One region of the Shinella sp. NM-101 genome, then DNA from elsewhere that is predicted to be linked to it. Evidence: predicted binding sites of a transcription regulator. Region 1 holds the regulator's gene; each other region holds the start of a gene.
What was found. The regulator LexA, encoded in region 1, represses DNA repair genes until DNA is damaged. The targets are predictions, from matches to a motif close to TGTTCNNNNTGTGTTCNG.

Region 1 (7,295 bases):
CCTGCCTCGGCGTCAGGCTCGACATCGGCCCGGCGGAGATCGCCCGCTGCGTGCACGATGCCGGGCTCGGCTTCATGTTCGCCCAGCTCCATCATTCGGCGATGAAGCATGTCGGCCCCTCGCGCGTCGAACTCGGCACGCGCACCATCTTCAACCTGCTCGGCCCGCTCTCCAATCCGGGCGGTGTCAAGCGCCAGCTCCTCGGCGTCTTCTCGCCGCAATGGCTGGTGCCGATCGCCGAGGTGATGCGCGATCTCGGCTCGGAAAGCATCTGGGTCGTGCACGGCGAGGGCCTCGACGAGATCACCACGACCGGCACGACGCAGGTCGCGGCCCTGGAGGACGGCAAGATCCGCACCTTCGAGCTGACACCGGCCGATTTCGGCCTGCCGCAGGTCAAGCTCGACGACCTTCGCGGCGGCGACGGCCCGCACAATGCCGCCGCACTGCTGTCCGTGCTCGGCGGCGCGCACATGCCCTACCGGGACATCTCGCTTGCCAATGCCGCCGCCTCGCTCATGGTTGCCGGCAAGGCGCAAACGCTCGCACAGGGCATGAAGCTCGCGACCGAATCCCTCGAAAGCGGCCGCGCCCGCACCGCCCTGGAACGACTTGTCGCGGTTTCCAACGAAGGCCAGGCGGAGTAGGATTGGCCATGACCGACATCCTCAGGAAGATCGAAGCCTACAAGCTGGAAGAGATCGCCGCCGCCAAGGCGCGCGTCGCCCCGGCCGAGCTTCGCGCCCGCATCCGCGATCAGGCGCCGCCGCGCGGCTTCTTTGCAAGCCTCAGGGACCGGAAGGCCGAAGGCCGATTCGGCCTCATCGCCGAGATCAAGAAGGCGAGCCCCTCCCGCGGCCTCATCCGGCCGGATTTCGATCCGCCGGCGCTCGCCAGGGCCTATGAGGCGGGCGGGGCGGCCTGCCTCTCCGTGCTTACCGACACGCCGAGCTTCCAGGGCGCCCCGGAGTTCCTGACGGCCGCGCGCGAAGCCTGCGCCCTGCCCGCGCTGCGCAAGGACTTCATGTTCGACAGCTACCAGGTGCTGGAGGCGCGTGCCTGGGGCGCGGACTGCATCCTCCTCATCATGGCCTCGCTTGGCGACGATGCCGCGAAGATGCTGGAGGACGCCGCCTTCTCGCTCGGCATGGACGTGCTGATCGAGGTGCATGACGAGGCGGAGATGGAACGGGCGCTGAAGCTGAAATCCAAGCTCGTCGGCGTCAACAACCGGAACCTGCGCACCTTCGAGGTGGATCTCGCCGTTTCGGAAAAGCTCGCCGGCATGGTGCCGGAGGACCGGTTGCTCGTCGGCGAAAGCGGCATCTTCACCCATGCCGATTGCATGCGCCTCGGCAAGGTCGGCATTTCCACCTTCCTCGTCGGCGAAAGCCTGATGCGCAAGGACGACGTGACGGCCGCCACGCGCGCGCTGCTGACCGGCGACGCCGGCGTTCTGGCGGCGGAATGATGGCCGGGGAACGCCTTACGCTCACCCATATCGGCGCCTCGGGCGAGGCCAACATGGTGGATGTCGGCGACAAGGCCGAGACGGTGCGCATCGCCGTCGCCGAAGGTTTCATCCGCATGGCGCCGGCCACCCTCGACCTCATCCTCAAGGGCGACGCGAAGAAGGGCGACGTGATCGGCGCGGCGCGCCTTGCCGGCATCATGGCCGCCAAGCAGACGGCGAACCTCATTCCCCTCTGCCACCCGCTGATGCTGACCAAGGTGGCCGTCGACATCCGCGAGGACCACGCGCTGCCGGGCCTGCGCGTCGAGGCCATGGCGAAGCTCACCGGCCGCACCGGCGTCGAGATGGAGGCGCTGACGGCCGTCAGCGTCGCCTGCCTCACCGTCTACGACATGGCCAAGGCCGCCGACCGCGAGATGGAGATCGGCGGCGTGCGCCTGCGCGAGAAATCCGGCGGCCGCTCCGGCGATTACAAGCGCGGAGACGCCTGATGTCCCTCCTGCCCGTCGCGGACGCCCTCGACCGCCTGCTGTCCGCCGCGCAGCCGACAGTGCGGACGGAGACGGTGAGCCTGCGGGACGCCGAGGGCCGCGTGCTCGCCGCAGACCTCGCCGCCCGCCTCACCCAGCCGCCCTTCGACAATTCCGCCATGGACGGCTACGCCGTCCGCCATGCCGACATCGCCGAACTGGGCTCCATCCTCAAGGTCGTCGGCACCTCCTCCGCCGGCCACGCCTTCGAAGGCACCGCAGGTCCTGGCGAGGCCGTGCGCATCTTCACCGGCGCGCCCCTGCCCGCCTTCGCCGATACGGTCCTTCTCCAGGAGGACGCGGAACGGCTGGAGGACGGCCGCATCCGCACCACCTTCCTCACCCCGGAAGGCCGCCACATCCGTCCCCGCGGACAGGATTTCTCCGAAGGCGAGGTCGTGCTGCATGCCGGCGACGTGCTCGATCCCGGCCGCCTGACCGTCGCCGCCGCGATGAACCATGCGGAACTGACCGTCTATGCCCGCCCCCGCATCGCGGTGCTGGCGACAGGCGACGAGCTCGTCCCGCCGGGCACCCGGCCGGGTGCAAGCCAGATCATCGCCTCCAACACCTACGGCGTCTCGGCCATCGCCCGTAAAGCCGGCGCGGAGGTCATCGACCTCGGCATCGTCGAAGACGACAGGCAGGCGATCCTGGAAGCCGTGCGCAAGGCGCTGGTGCTCGACATCGACGTGCTCGTGACGCTCGGCGGCGCCTCCGTCGGCGATTTCGACCTCGTCCAGCCCGTCCTCGGCGAGGCCGGCATGGCGCTCGATTTCTGGCGCATCGCCATGCGGCCCGGAAAGCCGCTGATGGTCGGCCGCCTCGGCGCGATCCAGGTCGTCGGCCTTCCCGGCAATCCCGTCTCGAGCCTCGTCTGCTCGCTGCTCTTCCTGGAACCGCTTGTCCGCCGCCTCGCCCGTCTTCCGGGGAAAAGCCGGCTGCGCAGCGCCGTTGCCGCCGTGCCGGTCCGGGAAAACGATCACCGCCAGGACCATATCCGCGCCCGGATCGACCGCGGACCTGCCGGCGAGCTCCGCGTGACGCCCTTCGACAAGCAGGATTCCTCGATGATGAAGACCTTCGCGCAATCCGAAGGCCTCCTTGTCCGCCTGCCGCATGCGCCGGCCCTTGAGGCGGGCGCGGCCTGCCAAGTCCTGCTCCTGCGCGAACCCGCTGTTTGAGCAGCATTATTGTTTCACCGGCCCCTTGCGGAACACATATGGAACAGATAGTGTCTGTTCTGGATTTGTTTCACGATTCTCGGTGGAGAGACCATGCTGACGCGCAAACAACAGGAACTCCTCCTCTTCATCCATGAGCGCATGAAGGAATCGGGCATTCCGCCGTCCTTCGACGAGATGAAGGACGCCCTGGACCTCGCCTCCAAATCGGGCATCCACCGCCTCATCACGGCGCTGGAGGAACGCGGTTTCATCCGCCGCCTGCCCAACCGGGCGCGCGCGCTGGAGGTCATCAAGCTGCCCGAGGCCTATTCGCCGAGCCTGCAGCCCCGGCGCGGCTTCTCGCCCTCCGTCATCGAAGGCAGCCGCGGCAAGCCGCCCGCGCCGGCCGCCGCCCCGCCGCAGCGCAATGCTGCCCCGGCCGACATGCCCACGTCCGTGTCGGTGCCCGTGATGGGCCGCATCGCCGCCGGCGTGCCGATCTCCGCCATCCAGAACAACACCCATGACATCACCGTGCCGGCCGAGATGATCGGCAACGGCGACCATTATGCGCTGGAAGTCCGGGGGGATTCGATGATCGAGGCCGGCATCCTCGACGGCGATACCGTCATCATCCGCAACACCAGCACCGCCAATCCCGGCGAGATCATCGTCGCGCTCGTCGACGAAGAGGAGGCGACGCTGAAGCGCTTCCGCCGCAAGGGCGCCTCCATCGCACTCGAAGCCGCCAATCCGGCCTACGAGACCCGCATCTTCGGGCCGGATCGCGTCAAGATCCAGGGCAAGCTCGTCGGCCTCATCCGTCGTTATCACTGACCGCCTGTCCGTTATCGAAGCTGCCGGTCCGCCAGTCGTAGGTGCGGTGCCTCGACCAGGGGCGATCGAGCGTTTCGACGGAAGACGTGAATTCCGCCTCGGGAAGGCTGGCTGCGGCTGCCGCAGCCGGCCGGATTTCCAGCGCGCCCGTTCGCCGCAGATGCCGCGCGGTCACCAGCCGGGCGCCGGAGCGGCAGGCATCCAGCCGCAGGGCAAAGGGCACGACGACGAGATCCGCCCCGTCGCAGGCCGTGCCGAGGAAGGCGGTGTCCTCCAGCGTGACGATCCGCCAGCCGCTCGGCGAGACGGCGGCGCAGAAGGCTTTCGTTTCGCAGACGAAGCCGGGGCCTTTTCCCGCCGCATCGAGAGCCGCGGTGAGGGCATCCCTCGCCTTCTGCCGATCCGCCTTGCGCCGCGGTCGCTTTCCTTCTGGCGCTCCCGCCGGCTTTTCCCCGGCATCCTCCAGCGTCAGGCCCGCCGTCTTGCGCATGTCCGGTTTGACGAGTTCGCCGAGCCGGAGCGCCCGGCGCCATTGATCGTAGACGAAACCCGGCGGCCGGGCTCGGTTCGTCGCCACCCTGGCGCCATCGAGAACGGCGACGAGGCGGCCGTCCTCCGACACCAGCACCTCGGGACGCGGACGCCCGTCGGGCCAGCATGCAATGCCGATGCCCAGCACGACCAGCAAGGTGCCCGCGTGACGCAGCCTGGTGCGTAGGATGCAGAGCAGGCCGCCGCCGACGCCGATCAGCAGGAAGGCGAGCGGCGGAATGCGGCCGATGACGATCTCGCCCTTCCAACTGGCGACCCAGTTCGACATCGCGATCATCCAATCGATCCCCTTGCCCATGATGACGAAGGGAATGGCGTCGAGACCGAAGGGCATGAGCAGCACCGCCATCAGCCCGAACGGCATGACGATGGCGCTGATGACCGGCATGGCCAGGAGGTTCCCGGCAAGCCCGTAGGCGGGAATGCGATGGAAATGGCCGACCGAATAGATGAGCGTGGAAAGGCTGCCGATCAGCGAGGAGAGAAGCAGTCCGCCGAAGAAGCGGCCCGCCGAGCCGCCGATGAGCTGGAACCGCCCGCCCCGGCTTTCGCGGCGAACCGGACGCTCGCGCCAGGCCGCATAGCCGGCGACGAGGCCGAGCGTCGCCGCGTAGGACATCTGGAAGCCGGGATTGGTGACGGCCGAGGGCGTGACGATGAGGATGAGGATCGCCGAGATCGCCACGTTGCGCAGGCTGATCGCCGAACGGCCGAACATCACCGCGACGAGCATGACGCAGATCATGATCCATGAGCGCACGGCCGAGATCGCCCCGCCCGAGACGAGGATGTAGAGCGTCACCATGACGAGCGCCCCGGCTGCTGCGATCTTCTTGGTGGGATAGCGTTCGGCAAAGCCGGGGATCAGCGCCATCAGCCCGCGCGCGCCGACGAGGAAGGTCCCGGCGGCCAGCACCATGTTGAGCCCGGAAATGGCGAGCACATGGGTCAGCCCCGCCTGCCGCAGCGCCTCCACCGTCTCCGCGCTGATCGCCCGCTGCTCCGCCGTCACGAGCGCCGCGGCGATCGCCCCCGCGTCCCCGCCGATGCGGCCGCGTATATGCTCGGTCAGGCTGTTGCGCCATGTCGCGATCTCGCGCCGGACCCGACCCTCCAGTCCGGTTTCGGTGCCCGCCATGGCGGTCGGAGCCCTGTAGAAATAGCCGACGGCGCCGGTTCCCGCGAAATAGGCGTCGAACGCGAAATCGTTGAGCCCGGCGAGCGAGGGACCGGAGGGCGGGCCGAGGCGCGCGCGCCCCGTTATGCCGCTGCCGATGGCGATGGGGTCATGCGTGCTGCGCGCAAGCACCGTCACCACGCCCGGTGCACGTTTGAGGACAGGCCCCTGCGTCGTCTCCAGCGCGACGCGATAGCGGATCGCCCCGCGCGCGTCGCTTTCGCGTGACAGCACCCGGCCGCCGATCTCGGTCGTTACCGGAGCGTCCAGGATGATCGTATCGAGCCGCGCGCTTTCGAGGGCGGCAAGCAGCATGCCGACCGGAACAAGGAACGCCGCGCCCGCGGCAAGCGCCGGCCACCCCTCCCGGTGGCGAAGGCGCCAGGCCGGCAGGAGCGCCGCGAGCGCCACGAGGATCATGGCGAGCGGCGACGGATCGGCTGCGGCGGCAAACCAGAGCGCAGCGCCCGCCCCCATGAAGACGGGCACGAACAGGAAGAAATGGCCGTGCGCCCGCTCCTCGGCAAAGGCAGCGGCAAGGGCATGCCGCCCTGTCGCATCGCTGCGAAGCTGGCCCGCCACCCGCAGCACGGCGGCAAACGGCGCCCGGCGAGGCGGCGCCCGATGGCCGGAAACCGCAGGCAGGGCGCTTGCCTCGGCCGCCGTCCGCCAGCCATGGGCCTCGGCCGCCTCTCCCCGCTCCTCGACTTTCCCCTCGGCCATTCGTCCCGGCCCCGTTCACCTCTCTCACTGTGCAATCGATTGGCGAGACTTTCAATCGGCAGTAGGCGGTAAAATTGCTAAGGCAGACAGAAAGGATGCTACCTCCGCAATTTGGCGGACACTCTCAAAGGTTGCTTGCAACTTCATGGAAACGGTAGATATTGCGTTGCCGGAAAGCCTGTTTCCGCAATGCACAATTTGCCTTTCGTATCGCTTGGCAGGGCACCGTAAATGGGCTAGCAAAACGAGCATGTTCATGGTCGCGGCACGGGACGTGTGCCGCCCATTCGAAACAACGGAGGATCGTTATGACAGGAAAAAGCGCGGATGTATCGGTCGGCGGCAAGTCAGTGGAACTGCCGACGCGATCCGGGACGATCGGCCCCGATGTGATCGACATCGGCACGCTCTACAAGAATACCGGCACCTTCACCTACGACCCCGGCTTCACCTCCACCGCCTCGTGCGAATCGAAGATCACCTATATCGATGGCGACGAAGGTGTTCTGCTGCATCGCGGCTATCCCATCGAACAACTGGCCGAGCACGGCGATTTTCTGGAAGTCTGCTACCTCCTGTTGTACGGCGAATTGCCGACGAAGACCCAGAAGGACGATTTCGACTATCGCGTCACGCACCACACCATGGTGCACGAGCAGATGTCGAAGTTCTTCACCGGCTTCCGCCGTGACGCCCATCCGATGGCCGTGATGTGCGGCGTCGTCGGTGCGCTCTCGGCCTTCTACCACGACTCGACCGACATCACCGACCCGCACCAGCGCATGGTCGCCTCGCTGCGCATGATCGCCAAGATGCCGACGATCGCCGCCATGGCC
Region 2 (7,295 bases), on a different contig from region 1:
CCGCTGAAGGCGCTGCGCCAGAGCATCGAGGCGGGCGAAAAGCAGGAACAGCAGGTGCGCACCGCCGCGCAGGGCGCCGCCGCCGTTCTCTTTTCCATCGGCGGCGCGCTGAACCGCGACGGCGCTGAAGACATCGTCTCGCTCTACCTGCAGGCCGCGCGCGCGCTCGACCCTGACAGCGACGACGTGCTGGTGCTTCTGGGCGGCCTCGCCGAGACGCAGAAGAAGCCGGAAAAGGCGATCGAATATTACCGCGCCGTGCCGGAAAAGTCGCCGATGCGGCGCATTTCCGAGCTGCAGCTCGGCCTCAACCTCAACGACACCGGCAAGGTGGACGATGCCAAGACGCATCTCCAGGCGCTGATCGACGCCGATCCGGCGGACCTTCGCTCCTACCTCGCGCTCGGCAGCGTGCTTTCCGACGCCAAGGACTACAAGGCGATGGCCGCGCTCTACGACAAGGCCGTGGACGTCATCGGCAACGTGCCCCAGCGCAACCACTGGAGCATCTTCTTCCAGCGCGCCATCGCCTATGAGCGGCTGAAGGAATGGGAAAAGGCCGAGCCGAACTTCCGCAAGGCGCTGGAGCTCAACCCCGACCAGCCGCAGGTGCTGAACTATCTCGGCTATTCCTGGGTGGACATGAACATGAACCTCGGCGAGGGGCTGGACATGATCCGCAAGGCGGTGAGCCTGAAGCCGGACGACGGCTATTTCGTCGATTCGCTCGGCTGGGCCTACTATCGCATGGGCCGCTTCGACGACGCGGTGGTGGAACTGGAACGGGCGGCCGAACTGAAGGCCGGCGACCCGGCGATCAACGACCATCTCGGCGATGCCTACTGGCGCGTGGGCCGCAAGCTGGAGGCGACCTTCCAGTGGAACCGCGCGCTCGGCCTGAAGCCGGAAGAAGCCGAGATCCCGAAGATCAAGCTGAAGATCGAAAACGGCCTGCCGGAGCTCCAGAAGACCGAGCCGGCCTCTGCCGAAGCCAAGGACGACAAGCCCGTGCAGAACACCGCGCCGGAAGGCAAGGCGGCAGACCGCAAGTCCTGACGCGATGCCTGCCGACAGCCTTTCGGGCTTCGCCGTCCTCGAAGAGGCTCGGGCCAAGGTCAACCTCGCGCTCGCCGTCGTCGGCCGGCGCGAGGATGGCTACCACCTCCTCGAAAGCCTCGTGACCTTCACCGCCTTCGGCGACCGCCTCGGCCTGTCGCCGGCGGCGGAAGACCGCTTTACCGTTTCCGGCCGCTTTTCCGGCGCGCTGGCGACCGAGGAAGACAATCTCGTCGTCCGCGCGCGTGACCGGCTGCGCGCCGCGCTCGCCCGCCGCGGCCATGCCGGCCCGCCCGTCCATATCCATCTCGAAAAGAACCTGCCCGTCGCCTCCGGCATCGGCGGCGGCTCGGCGGATGCGGCGGCGACCCTGCGCGGCCTTCTCGCGCTCTGGCAGGCCCGCCTTCCGCAGGACGAATACGACGCCCTCGCCCTCGGGCTCGGCGCCGACGTGCCCATGTGCCTTGCCGGCCGGCCGCTGGTCGCCCGCGGCGTCGGGGAGGACATCACGCCCGTTTCCATGCCGGCGCTGGCCATGGTGCTGGCCAATCCGCTGGCCGGCGTTTCCACCCCCGCCGTCTTTACGGCACTCGCCTGCCGGCAAAACCCGGCGCTCGCGCTGGAGACGGCCCCATCCGACTGGCTTTCGGCGATCGGCCGCCTGCGCAACGACCTGGAACCCCCTGCCCGCCGCCTCTGCCCGGACATCGCGCGGATCTCCGAGGCCCTTGCCGCGACCGGCGCGCGCGCGGTGCGCATGTCCGGTTCCGGCGCGACCTGCTTTGCGCTACATGCTTCACAGGCAGCGGCGGAGGAAGCGGCGACGGCGCTTTCTCAGCGGCATCCGCACTGGTTTTTCGCCGCGACGACAACGCTCGGAGCGACCGATGGCGACGATTGACGAAACACGGCCCTTCATTCCCGTCGGCATTGCCGTGCTGACCGTCTCCGACACGCGCACGCCCGAGACCGACCGCTCCGGCGACACGCTCGCCGCGCGCATCGCGGAGGCCGGCCACCGGCTCGTCGCCCGCGCCATCGAGCCGGACGACGTCGGCGCGATCCGCGCGCGGGTGGAGGCCTGGACACGGGACGAGGCCATCGACGTGGTCATCACCACGGGCGGCACGGGCTTTACCGGCCGCGACGTGACGCCGGAGGCGCTGGAGCCGATCTTCGAGAAGCGCATGGATGGTTTTTCCGAGGTCTTCCACCGCATTTCCTACGACAAGATCGGCACCTCGACGATCCAGTCGCGCGCGACCGGCGGCGTCCTCAACGCCACCTTCGTCTTCGTGCTGCCCGGCTCGCCCGGCGCCTGCAAGGACGCCTGGGACGGCATCCTCAGGGCGCAGCTCGACTATCGCCACATGCCCTGCAATTTCGTGGAGATCATGCCGCGCCTCGACGAGCACCTGAAGCGCTCCGCCGGCTAGGACATCCTTCGACCAGGCCGAATCGCGGATAAGCTGCCCTGAGTGGGAGCGGAAACGGTCAGCGCAGGCCCGCGCGCATCGCCTTCACCGCCCAGGCGGGCACGATCTCGGCAACGAGCTGGCGCGCCCTGCCCTTCGCGACCTCGGCGAGCCCCATGCCCCGCCGCGCCGTCCCGGCCGCCTCGCGCTTGCTGACGAGATAGCCCTTTTCCAGCGGCGGCGTGCGCCCGAAGCGCCGAAGGAAGGACCGTCGGTGGTTGCGGGATATGGCGAAGCGGGCGGGCTTCGGATCGACCGCGACATGGTCGACGACGGCATCGACCCAGCCGGCCAGCGGCCGGGCGCCGGGTTCCAGCAGCAGCAGCCAGTCGCCCCGCGCCGACTGCACGACCTCCTTCAGGTCCCATTCAGCGAGAAAACGGCAGCCCGCGGCATCCGCCACCCGGGCGGAACCGTCGCGCGAACCATGGTCGAGCACGATCACGTCGCGCACGATCCCCTCGACCGCGCCCGCGACCAGCGCCGACAGCGTCTGCGCCAGCTCCGCCTCGTTGTCCCGGCATTCCATGATGATCGTCAGCATGGTTTCCCATACCGCATCGCTGCATCGATTTCCACCGCGCTGGCCGGTTCGATGGATCGCGGAAATTTGTTCTTGCAATGTTCTCATTTCGGCGATAGGAATATAGTCATTGAATCGGGGCGAGACGGCCCCGTCGGAGACAGCCATGAACGATGTTGTGAGCCTCAGGCAGGGTGCGCTGGCACCCGGCCACACGAAGGACGTTGCCGACGCCCTGATGGCCCAGACGGGCATGCGCGTCGAGGCGGACCGGCGGCGCGGCCGCGGTGCGGGCCTCAATTTCACGGGGCGTTTCGAGCCGGTGACGCGCGAGGCGTTCGACGACGGCTGGCAGACGCTGGAGGAGCTTCCGCCCTTCCGCACGGAGGTGCAGGTCGAAAAGCCGCGCACGATCATCACCCGCAACGAATCGCCGGACATTCCCTTCGACCGTTCGATCAATCCCTATCGCGGCTGCGAGCATGGCTGCATCTACTGCTTCGCCCGGCCGACGCATGCCTTCATGGGTCTTTCCGCCGGCCTCGACTTCGAGGCGAAGCTCTTCGCCAAGCCCGATGCGCCGAAGCTCCTGGAACGGGAGCTTTCCAAGCCCGGCTACAAGCCGCGCGTCATCGCCATCGGCACCAATACCGACCCCTACCAGCCGATCGAGAAGGAGTGGCGCATCATGCGGCAGATCCTCGAGGTGCTGGACAAGGCGAACCACCCCGTCTCCATCGTCACCAAGTCGGCGCTCGTCATGCGCGACATCGACATCCTCTCGCGCATGGCGACGCGCGGGCTCGCATGGGTCGGCATGTCCGTCACCACGCTCGACCGCAAGCTCGCCCGCACCATGGAGCCGCGCGCCGCAACCCCGCCGCGCCGGCTGGAGGCGATCCGCGCGCTGTCGGAGGCCGGCATCCCGACGGCGATCATGATGGCGCCGATCATTCCCGGGCTCAACGACCACGAGATCGAGCGGGTGCTCGATTCGGGCAAGGCGGCGGGCGCGCTCGAAGCGAGCTACGTCCTGCTCCGCCTGCCGCTGGAGGTGAGCCCGCTCTTCCGCGACTGGCTGCTGCGCCACTATCCGGACCGCTACCGCCATGTCATGTCGCTGGTGCGCTCCATGCGCGGCGGCAAGGATTACGACGCCGAGTTCGGCAAGCGCATGAAGGGCGCCGGTCCCTATGCCTGGCAGATCGCCCGCCGCTTCGAGATGGCGTCCAAGCGGCTGGAGCTGACCCGTACCCGCCGCACCCTCGCGCTCGACCAGTTCATCCCGCCCTCGGGCAGCGGCGTGCAGCTTTCGCTCTTGTAAGCACGGCGGCCTGGCTGCCGCCCATGAGATGAAACGGCGGCCGCAATGGCTGTCTCCCCGCCGGGGAGACAGTCGCGGCAGCGGAATGAGGGGATGCCGCAGGCAAGGCAGGCCAAGGCACCATCCGCTTCGCCGGTCCATTCGTCTCCCTCTTTCCATCGGGGAAGGATGGGTGGCGGCGCAGGCCGGGCTGAAACGACTTTGTTGCCGGGCCTTCATGCCCGGCCTCTTCTTCCGCCGCGCCAGTCCCCGGGCGCGCCGGTCGTTCCTCCGGCATCCGCCTCCTGCCGGAGGGCTTGCAGGGAATCGGATGGATGTGCGAGGTTCGCCGCATGTCCCGTCCCACATCCTCCGATTCCCGCCTTCTTTTCGACCTGCCCGAAGGGCCGGACTTCTCGATGGAGCTCGCCGCGCGCAAACGGGGCCTGTGGCCGGTCGCCGGCACGGACGAGGCGGGCCGAGGGCCGCTCGCGGGACCTGTCGTCGCCGCCGCGGTGGTGCTCGACCCGGACAATATCCCGCCCGGCCTGCACGATTCCAAGCAGCTCAGCGCGGCGCGGCGCGAGGCGCTGTTCACGCTCATCATGCAGAGCGCCTTCGTCTCCGTCGCCTCCAGCTCGTCGCGCCGCATCGACGTCATCGACATCCGCAAGGCGAGCCTCGACGCCATGCGCCGCGCGGTTTCGGGCCTGGAGGTCGCGCCGAAGCTGGTGCTGACGGACGGACGCGACGTGCCGCCGGGCCTTGCCTGCGAGGGCCGCGCCGTCGTCAAGGGCGATGCGCTGTCCCTTTCCATTGCCGCCGCCTCCATCGTCGCCAAGGTCATGCGCGACCGCATGATGGCCCGCGCCGAAACCACCTTCCCCGGCTACGGCTTTTGCATCCACGCCGGCTACGCCACCGAGGTCCACCGCAAGGCCATCCAGTCCATCGGCCCCTGCCGCCTCCATCGCATGAGCTTCCGGCCGCTGCGGCAGGACTGACCACCTGCGGCGAGCGGCCGACGCCCGCTCCGCGGAGCCCGGCTCCGACGTTCATACCGACGCGACCCGGCTTCGCCCCTACGCCGGCACCGCATGCGCTTGTGGCCGCGGCGCGGCAATGGACGCCGCTCGTTGAAAGGCCGGCCTGTATCGAGCGACCCACTTGCCATCGCGGCTCTCTGCTTCGCCGCCCCTCGTCTCAGCCGTTCTCAGGGGGCATAGGCCCTCCCCTCCGGCGCGTTTTTCCCGTACGCTCACACCGGTATTGGCGTTGCGGAGAAAGACATGGAGACGGCCGTCGGGAAGCTGTTCGAACGATACGAGCGCCTCTTCAATCGATCCCTCGGCGGCAAGGCCGACATGGACGAGCTCGTATCCCTCTATGCCTGCGAATTCATCGGTGCGGCCCCGGCCGGGGTGCGCACGGGCAAGAACGACGCGCAGTTCCAGCGCGCCCTGGCGGACGGCTACGCCCGTTACCGGGCGATCGGGACGAAGGCGATGCGGATCCGCACCATCCGCCTCTCCCCGATGGACACGCTGCATTGCGTGGCCCATGTCTCCTGGGTCGCCACCTATGCCCGGAAGGACCAGCCCGACGTGACCGTCGACTTCGACGTTCACTACCTCGTCCGGATGCTGGATGGCGAGGCGACGGTGTTCGGCTGGGTGACGGGCGACGAGCAGGCGCTTTTGGAGAAGCACGGCATCGTCTAGCCTTTCGCGCGGGACTGGACAGACCGTTGCCGGGGCGGCATCCGGCGAGCTGCCGCCCAATGCAAAAGGCCGCCCGGTGGGCGGCCTCTTGAAATCGTTCCCGTGAAGGGCCTCAGTTGAGGCGGGACTTCACTTCGCTGACGGCGTTCTCGAAGAGCGCCTTGCCGGTGGCGGCATCCGCCTTGGCGGCGATGACCTTCTCGGCGGCGGCGACGGCGAGGTCGACGGCGGCGGCGCGCACGGCGTTGATCGCGTCGGCTTCCGCCTGCTTGATCTTCTGCTCGGAGAGCGCCGTGCGGCGGGTGACGTATTCTTCCGTCTTCTGCTTGGCTTCGGCGGTCAGCGCGCTTGCCTCGCGTTCAGCGGCGGCGACGATGCTGGCGGCTTCCGCCTCGGCATCCTTGCGCTTGCGCTGGTATTCGGCGAGCAGGTGCTGGGCCTCCTCGCGAAGACGCTTGGCCTCGGCCAGCTCGTTCTGGATCTTCTCGGCGCGGGCGTCGAGGCCCTTGGCCATCATGCCCGGAACCTTGAGGTAGGCGATGAGGGCCAGGAACAGCAGGAGGCCGACAAAGGCGTAGAATGTTGCGTCGAATTCCATCGAAACCTCCCTTACTCGCCTGCGGCCGATTTGACGGCGGAAGCGATCTCGGCCTTGGTGGCCTTGGCGCCGATGAGCTGTTCGACGACGGCCGCCGTGGTTTCCTCGGCGATCGTGCCGACATCGGCAAGCGCCTTGGCCTTGATCTCGGCGATGCGGTTCTCGGCGCCGGCGATCTTGTCCTGCAGCGAGGCTTCGATCTTGGCGCGCTCGGCATCGGCCCTGGCCTTGGCTTCGTCGCGGGCGGTCGCGGCAATGACGTTGCCCTTGGCGCGGGCGCTCGCGAGGTCCTGCTCGTAGGACGCGATCGCGGCATCCGCTTCCGCCTTCAGGCGGGCGGCTTCGTCGAGATCCTGCGCGATGCGGTCGTGACGCGTCTCCAGGATGCCGCCGATGCGCGGAATGACGACCTTCGACATGAGAAGGTAGAAAAGACCGAAGGTGATCGCCAGCCACAGGAGCTGCGATGCGAACGTGGTCTGGTCGAAAGGCGGGAAGACGCCGGTGGCGTGCTCTTCACCATGTGCGACACCCGTTTCGGTGTGCACTTCGCCTGCCGGCTGGGCCTCATGCGTGGTAACGGCAGGAGTCTCGGCCTGGGCGATTTCGAAAGGGGTGG
Region 3 (7,295 bases), on a different contig from region 1:
AATGCGACGCCTGGTTTGCGGTCTGCCCGCCCACACTGACGCGGCGGTTGTATCCGCCGTCAGACAGCGGCGTCCACGGCGGGGGCGAAGGGGATGGAGGGCTGGGCGCCGGGCTTGAGGCAGGCAAGCGAGCCGGCCACGGCCGCCCGTCGAAGGGCATCCTTGAAGGCAAGGCCGGCGTCGAGCGAGGCGGCGAGATAGCCGCAGAACGTGTCGCCCGCCCCGACCGTGTCGACCGGCTCGATCTTGAGGCCCGCGGCGCGGAAGATCTCGTTCTTGCGAATGGCGACGACGCCGTCGGCGCCGAGCGTCACGATGATCGTCTGGCCGCTTCCGGCATGGAGCTTCTGCATGGTCGCCTTGCGTTCCTCGTCGGAAAGCTCGCCCTTGCCGACGAAGAGGTCGAACTCGTTCTCGTTGGCGACGAGGATGTCGGCCATCGCGCCGAGCCGTCCGGCGGCCGCGCTGAAGGGTGCGATGTTGACGATCGAGATGACGCCCTTTTGCCTGGCGGCGACGAGCGCGGCCTCGATGGCGGCGCTCGGGATCTCGAATTGCAGCATCAGGTAGTCGCCGCGCGACATGGCGCCGACCGCGCGCCGGGCATCCTCCTCCGCGACCGTGCCGTTGGCGCCGGGCACGACGACGATGACGTTCTCCCCGTCGTTCTCGGCAACGAGGATATGGGCTGTGCCGGTCGCTTCCGCCGCCGAGCGCACGGCATTGAGGTCGACGGCGGCGTCGGCGAGGAGGGCGAGCGCCTGGCTGCCCAGCCGGTCGTCGCCGACGGCGCCGGCCATGCGCACCATGGCGCCGGCCCGGCGGGCGGCGAGCGCCTGGTTGGCGCCCTTGCCGCCGGCGGCGGTGGTGAAGCTGGTGCCCATCACCGTCTCGCCCGGCTTCGGCAGGCGTTCAGGCGTGGCGATGAGGTCCATGTTGATGGAGCCGAGGACGGTGATCATGAGAGCTGCCCCTTGTCGTTTCGCCCGGACACTGCCCGAGGCGGTCAGTCCTCGTCAACCACCCTCAGCCGCAACTGGCCCGTCCGGCTCTCCGCCACCGCCTCCCGCGCGTGCGAAAGCTCCGAAACGGTCTCGAATTCGAGCTCGCCGATGCGCGCGCCACGGCGCGCAAGCTTCTCCGTGGACGTCAGAATCAGGTCCACGTCCTTCTGCGCGGCGGTGAAATGGCCATGCAGCTTGCGCACCCGGTCGTCGAGCCGCGTCAAATCGTCCATCAGCCGCGCGACCTCGCCCTGGATGACATGCGCCTGCTCGCGCATCCGCTGGTCCTTGAGGAGCGATTGCAGCACCTGCACCGAAAGCATCAGCAGCGATGGCGAGACGATGACGATGCGGGCGCGATGCGCGCGCTGCACGACGGGCTCGAAATTCTCGTGGATACTGGCGAAGATCGATTCAGAGGGGACGAAGAGGAAGGCGGTGTCCTGCGTCTCCCCGGCAAGGAGGTACTTTTCCGAGATGTCCCGGATATGCACCTCCATGTCGCGGCGGAACTGCTGGGCGGCGATCTTCGCGGCCTCTGGCGAGCGCCCGTCCGCCATGGCGTTCCACGCCTCCAGCGGGAACTTCGCGTCGACGACGAGCGGCGGCTGGCCGTTCGGCATGCGTATGGTGCAATCGGGGCGCACGCCGTTGGAAAGCTGCGCCTGGAACTGGTAGGCGCCGGGCGGCATGGCGTCGGCGATGATCGTCTCCATGCGTGACTGGCCGAAGGCGCCGCGCGTCTGCTTGTTGGAGAGAATGGCCTGGAGCCCGACCACGTCCTTCGCCAGCGACTGGATGTTCGTCTGGGCATTGTCGATCACCGCCAGCCGCTCCTGCAGGCGGCGGAGATTCTCGTGCGTTGCCCTGGTCTGCTCGGAGATCGACTGGCCGAGCCGCTGCGTCAGCCCGTCGAGCCGGCTGTTGATCGCCTGGTTCGTCTCGGCCTGCTTGCTGCCGAACACCTCCGCCATGGCGGCGACGCGCCCCTGCATCTCGGTCTGCGCCTTCAGGAGCTCGGAAAAGCGCACCTCCGCCATCGCCGCCGCCTCCCGCTGGCGAGCCTGGCTGCGGCGCGCGGAAAGGAGCCCGAAGGCCGCCAGCAGCACGGCCGCAAGCAGCACCAGAGCCGGGCCGGGGCCGCCGAGCCGGTGGAGGGAGGAGGAGACGAGCGCGTCGAATGCGGGATCGATCATGCCGCGACCATAGCACGGATTGCGGCGGAAACCAGATCATAACGTGAACAAATCGCCGGAGCGGCCGGTGAAGTCGATTGAAAGCGCAAAAAAACCGCGCTAAGGGAGGCGCATGACCATCAAGCCGCTGATTATCCTTCCCGATCCGATCCTCCGCCAGGTTTCCAGGCCCATCGAAACCGTCGACGGCGAGGTGAAGAGGCTCGCCGACGACATGCTGGAGACCATGTACGATGCCCCCGGCATCGGCCTTGCCGCCATCCAGATCGGCGTCGCCCGCCGCATGCTCGTGCTGGATGTCTCCAAGGACGGCGAGGACAAGACGCCGCTCGTCTTCATCAACCCGGAGATCGTCACCGCCTCGGATGCGCGCTCGGTCTATGAAGAGGGCTGCCTGTCGATCCCGGACTATTATGCCGAGGTCGAGCGCCCGGCGTCGATCACCGTCCGGCATCTCGACCGCGAGGGCATGGAGCAGGTGACGGAGGCCGAGGGCCTGCTCGCGACCTGTCTCCAGCACGAGATCGACCACCTCAACGGCGTGCTGTTCATCGACCATATTTCCAAGCTGAAGCGCGAGATGGTGATCCGCAAGTTCACCAAGGCGGCCAAGATGCGCGGCAGCAAGGCGCTCTGAGGCGGCAATAGCCGCCCGCAATCCATTTCACGGGAGGCTGACCGATGGCCCTTCGCATCATCTTCATGGGCACGCCGGATTTCTCCGTCCCGACGCTGGAGGCGCTTGCCGAGGCGGGCCACGAGATCGTCGCGGTCTATTCGCAGCCGCCGCGCCCGGCCGGCCGCCGCGGCCTCGAACTGGTGAAGTCGCCGGTGCACCAGGCCGCCGAGCGGCGTGGCATTCCCGTCTTCACGCCCGTCAATTTCCGCGCGGAAGCCGACCGCGAAGCCTTCCGCGCCCATGCGGCGGATGTGGCGGTGGTGGTCGCCTATGGCCTCCTGCTGCCGGAAGCGATCCTGACCGGCACGCGCCTCGGCTGCTATAACGGCCATGCCTCGCTCCTGCCGCGCTGGCGCGGCGCGGCGCCCATCCAGCGGGCGATCATGGCGGGCGACGACGAGACCGGCATGATGGTGATGAAGATGGACAAGGGCCTCGATACCGGCCCCGCCGCGCTCACCCGCCGCGTGGCCATAAGCGAGAACATGACGGCCGGCGCGCTGCACGATGCCTTGATGCAGGTGGGCGGCGCGCTGATGGCCGAGGCCATGGGCCGGCTGGAGGCCGGCGACCTGCCGCTGACGCCGCAGGCGGAAGAAGGCGTGCTCTACGCCGCCAAGATCGACAAGGCAGAGACCCGCATCGACTTCTCGAAGCCTGCAAGCGACGTGCACAACCATATCCGCGGCCTCTCACCCTTCCCCGGCGCCTGGTTCGAGCTGCAAATCGGCGGAAAACCGGAGCGCGTGAAGGTGCTGGCGAGCGAGCGGGCGGGCGACGGCGTGTCGAAGCCCGCCGGGACGGTGGTCGACGACCGGCTGACCATTGCCTGCGGGAAGGGCGCGGTGCGCCTCGTGCGGTTGCAGAAGGCAGGCGGCAAGCCGCTGGATGCGGCGGATTTCCTGCGCGGCACGCCGGTTTCGGCCGGCGAGGTGCTGGGCTGATGCCGCGCTACCGGCTTCGCATCGAATATGACGGCACGCCCTATGTCGGCTGGCAGCGGCAGGAGAACGGTCCTTCCGTACAGGGCGCCGTCGAGGCGGCAATCCTGTCGCTGACGGGCGAGACGGTCTCGATCCGCGGCGCGGGCCGCACGGATTCCGGCGTCCATGCCATGGGGCAGGTCGCCCATGCCGATCTTTCTCGGCAATGGAAGGAGCACACGCTGAGGAACGCCCTCAACGCGCATCTCGGCATGGCCGGCGAGCACGTCGCGATCCTCGATGCGGCCGAAGTGCCGGACGATTTCGACGCCCGCTTCTCCGCGAAGAAGCGGCATTATCTCTACCGCATCATCTCGCGCCGCGCGCCCTTGGCGCTGGAGGCGAACCGGGCTTGGTTCGTCGCCAGGGAGCTGGATCACGAGGTGATGCACGCCGCGGGCCAGGTGCTGGTCGGCAGGCACGACTTCACCACCTTCCGCGCCGCCCAGTGCCAGGCGAACAGCCCCGTGCGCACCATCGACAGGCTGGAGGTGACGCGCAGCGGCGAGCTGATCGAGATCCGCGTCTCGGCGCAGAGCTTCCTGCACAACCAGATCCGCTCCTTCGCCGGCACGCTGAAGCTGGCGGGCGAGGGCAAGTGGACGGTGGACGACGTGCGCGCCGCGCTGGAAGCGTGCGACCGCAAGGCCTGCGGCCCGGTGGCGCCGCCGGACGGGCTTTACTTCATGGCGGTGGATTACTGAGCCATCTAGAGCAATTCCAGCAAAAGTGTGCAGCGGTTTTGCGTCCGGAATTGCGTAGAAACAAAAGGATAGAGCGTTTTCGCGATTCGAAGAAAAGCGGAAATGCCCTAGCCGGGCAGCATGCCGAGGATGCGCTGCAATTCCTGCCCGACGATCATCGGCGGCAGAACGTAGATCGCGGTGATCGCCGCCGCCAGCAGGTTCTGCTTGCCGACGCACATCCAGACGAGGCGGAATTGCAGCACGACGCTCGCGCCGAATACGGCGTAGAGCAGCAGGCCGGCAAAGGGCGCGCTCTGCGGCAGGACGAGCGACAGCGCGAAGGGCAGCGCCGCCGCATAGGCGAAGGGCACGGAAATCCAGTTGCTCGCCGTCACCACGGTCGCAAGAAACCTGCCGTAGCCGAGCAGGCGGGCCAGCGCGACGAGCAGCACGAGCGGCAGCAGCCAGCCGATGATGTCGATCACCAGCAACCTGATGACGAAGCCGGCGCCGGCCGGCGTGCCCGCCGGCATGCCGGCGAGATAGTAGAGCCGCCACGAGGCCCAGATGACGGCGAAGGCCGGCAGGCACCAGGCGAAGGCCCAGAAGGAGCGGACGAGCCCGCGCAGGGTCAGGTCCAGCCAGCCGAACCCCTCCTGCTTCTGCTTCAGCAGCAGGTAGATGCCGCTCAGATAGTGGAGGACCTCGTCAAGACCGGGCATCGCCGAACCAGCGCGCGATGAAGGTCTCGTAGATCACGGTCAGCGTCTCGAGATCGGCTACCGCCACCCGCTCGTCCACCATATGCATGGTCTGGCCGACGAGGCCGAATTCCACGACCGGGCAATAGTCCTTGATGAAGCGCGCATCGGAGGTGCCGCCCGTCGTCGAGAGCTTCGGCGCACGGCCGGTCACGGCCTCGACGGCGCCCGACAGCGAGGCGATGAGCTGGTTGTTGCGCGTCAGGAAGACATGGCTCGGCCGCTCGGCCCATTGGATGTCGTAGCGCACGGGCGCGCGGCCGGGCCGGAGCTTCTCGTCCCGCGCGGCGGCGTCGAGCCGGCGCACGATCTCGGCCATCACGGTCTCGGCGGTCCAGGCGTCGTTGAAGCGGATGTTGAAGCTGGCGCTCGCCTCGGCCGGCACGACGTTGGTGGCGCGGTTGCCGACGTCGATTGTCGTCACTTCGAGGTTCGACGGCTGGAAATTCTCCGTGCCGGCGTCGAAGGGCGGGTGCATCAGCGCGTCGGTGAGCGCGATCACGCCGCGCACCGCATTGTCGGCAAGGTGCGGATAGGCGGCGTGGCCCTGCACGCCACGCACGGTGAGCGTGCCGGAAACGGAACCGCGCCGGCCGATCTTGATCATGTCGCCGAGCTGGTCCGGATTGGTCGGCTCGCCGACGAGGCAGGCATCCCAGCGCTCGCCGCGTTCGGCCGCCCATTGCAGCAGCTTGACCGTGCCGTTGACGGCCGGGCCTTCCTCGTCGCCGGTGATGAGGAAGGAGACGGAGCCCTTCGGCGGGCCGTTCTTCTCGATGTGGCGCGCGACGGCGGCGACGAAGCAGGCGATGCCGCCCTTCATGTCGACGGCGCCGCGGCCGAACATCTCGCCGCCGGAAATCTCCGCGCCGAACGGGTTATGCGTCCAGGCGGCCGCATCGCCGACCGGCACCACGTCCGTATGGCCGGCGAACATCAGGTGCGGGCCCTCGGTGCCGATGCGGGCATAGAGGTTCTCGATATCGGGCATGCCGGGCTCGCTGGCGACCATGCGCTCCACCGTGAAGCCGAGCGGCTCCAGCATGGCGGCAAGCGCCGTCAGCGCGCCGCCTTCGGCCGGCGTCACGGAAGGGCAGCGGATGAGGGTCGCGAGGTTTTCGATCGGGTCGGCGGAGGTCATGGGCATGCGTCACGGCACCTGAAAGGGAGAGAATCGAGGTGTAGCCGATCGTTCGGGGCCTGTCACGCGCGGCCGATGCGCGCGCTCAATCCTTCGGCCGGTCGGGCAGGCGGCCGTAGTCGTTCGGGCCGGGCGTGCCGGGCCAGACGAGGAAGACGAAGAGCGCGAGGAAGGAGATGGCGGGAATGAACAGGCAGACGATCAGCGGCAGCGGCAGGTTCATGTCGTGCAGCCGCTTGATCGTCAGCATGATCGAGGAGACCGTCGAGACGATGGCGACGATGAAGAAGGCGAAGGCCCAGAACAGGAAGGCCGGGTCTTCCTTCGGCACGACGACGATGCGGGTAAGCGCCGCCGAGAGCAGCATCAGCCAGAAGGCCCAGCCGAGCGCGAAGGGCACGCGGCTGAGGCGGCCGGACCAGCCGAAGAAGAGCCAGGCAAGGGTCGGTCCCCGCTCTTGCCCGGCCGCCATGGATCAGTCCCTGAGGAGTTCGTTGATGCCGGTCTTCGAGCGGGTCTGTGCGTCGACGCGCTTGACGATGACGGCGCAGTAGAGGCTCGGGGCCACAACGCCGTTCGGCATGGTCTTGTCGGAGGGCATGGAGCCGGCGACGACGACCGAATAGGGCGGCACTTCGCCATAGGTCACCTCGCCCGTCGCGCGGTCGACGATCTTGGTCGACTTGCCGATGAAGACGCCCATGCCGAGCACGGAGCCCTCGCGCACGATGCAGCCTTCGACGACTTCCGAGCGAGCGCCGATGAAGCAATTGTCCTCGATGATCGTCGGGCCGGCCTGCATGGGCTCCAGCACGCCGCCGATGCCGACGCCGCCCGAGAGGTGC

Region 2: the regulator LexA is predicted to act here: its motif matches at 3,143-3,160, upstream of L0976_RS23755 (PA0069 family radical SAM protein).
Region 3: the regulator LexA is predicted to act here: its motif matches at 2,233-2,250, upstream of L0976_RS20485 (DNA recombination protein RmuC).

The regions. Positions count from the first base shown of each region.
Region 1 covers NZ_JACBFT010000001.1:43,316-50,610, forward strand. Annotated here, with positions in the region: gene trpD (anthranilate phosphoribosyltransferase) at 1-647, shown strand, start outside; gene trpC (indole-3-glycerol phosphate synthase TrpC) at 656-1,471, shown strand; gene moaC (cyclic pyranopterin monophosphate synthase MoaC) at 1,471-1,965, shown strand; gene glp (gephyrin-like molybdotransferase Glp) at 1,965-3,188, shown strand; gene lexA (transcriptional repressor LexA) at 3,282-4,007, shown strand; gene L0976_RS00215 (ComEC/Rec2 family competence protein) at 3,988-6,459, opposite strand; gene gltA (citrate synthase) at 6,768-7,295, shown strand, end outside.
Region 2 covers NZ_JACBFT010000017.1:90,847-98,141, forward strand. Annotated here, with positions in the region: gene L0976_RS23735 (tetratricopeptide repeat protein) at 1-1,056, shown strand, start outside; gene L0976_RS23740 (4-(cytidine 5'-diphospho)-2-C-methyl-D-erythritol kinase) at 1,061-1,957, shown strand; gene moaB (molybdenum cofactor biosynthesis protein B) at 1,944-2,492, shown strand; gene L0976_RS23750 (glycosyltransferase) at 2,551-3,075, opposite strand; gene L0976_RS23755 (PA0069 family radical SAM protein) at 3,221-4,378, shown strand; gene L0976_RS23760 (ribonuclease HII) at 4,693-5,361, shown strand; gene L0976_RS23765 (nuclear transport factor 2 family protein) at 5,647-6,078, shown strand; gene L0976_RS23770 (F0F1 ATP synthase subunit B) at 6,191-6,676, opposite strand; gene L0976_RS23775 (F0F1 ATP synthase subunit B) at 6,688-7,295, opposite strand, start outside.
Region 3 covers NZ_JACBFT010000012.1:62,312-69,606, forward strand. Annotated here, with positions in the region: gene L0976_RS20480 (ribokinase) at 60-962, opposite strand; gene L0976_RS20485 (DNA recombination protein RmuC) at 1,007-2,200, opposite strand; gene def (peptide deformylase) at 2,313-2,837, shown strand; gene fmt (methionyl-tRNA formyltransferase) at 2,882-3,823, shown strand; gene truA (tRNA pseudouridine(38-40) synthase TruA) at 3,823-4,566, shown strand; gene L0976_RS20505 (hypothetical protein) at 4,674-5,270, opposite strand; gene dapE (succinyl-diaminopimelate desuccinylase) at 5,257-6,450, opposite strand; gene L0976_RS20515 (DUF805 domain-containing protein) at 6,536-6,922, opposite strand; gene dapD (2,3,4,5-tetrahydropyridine-2,6-dicarboxylate N-succinyltransferase) at 6,926-7,295, opposite strand, start outside.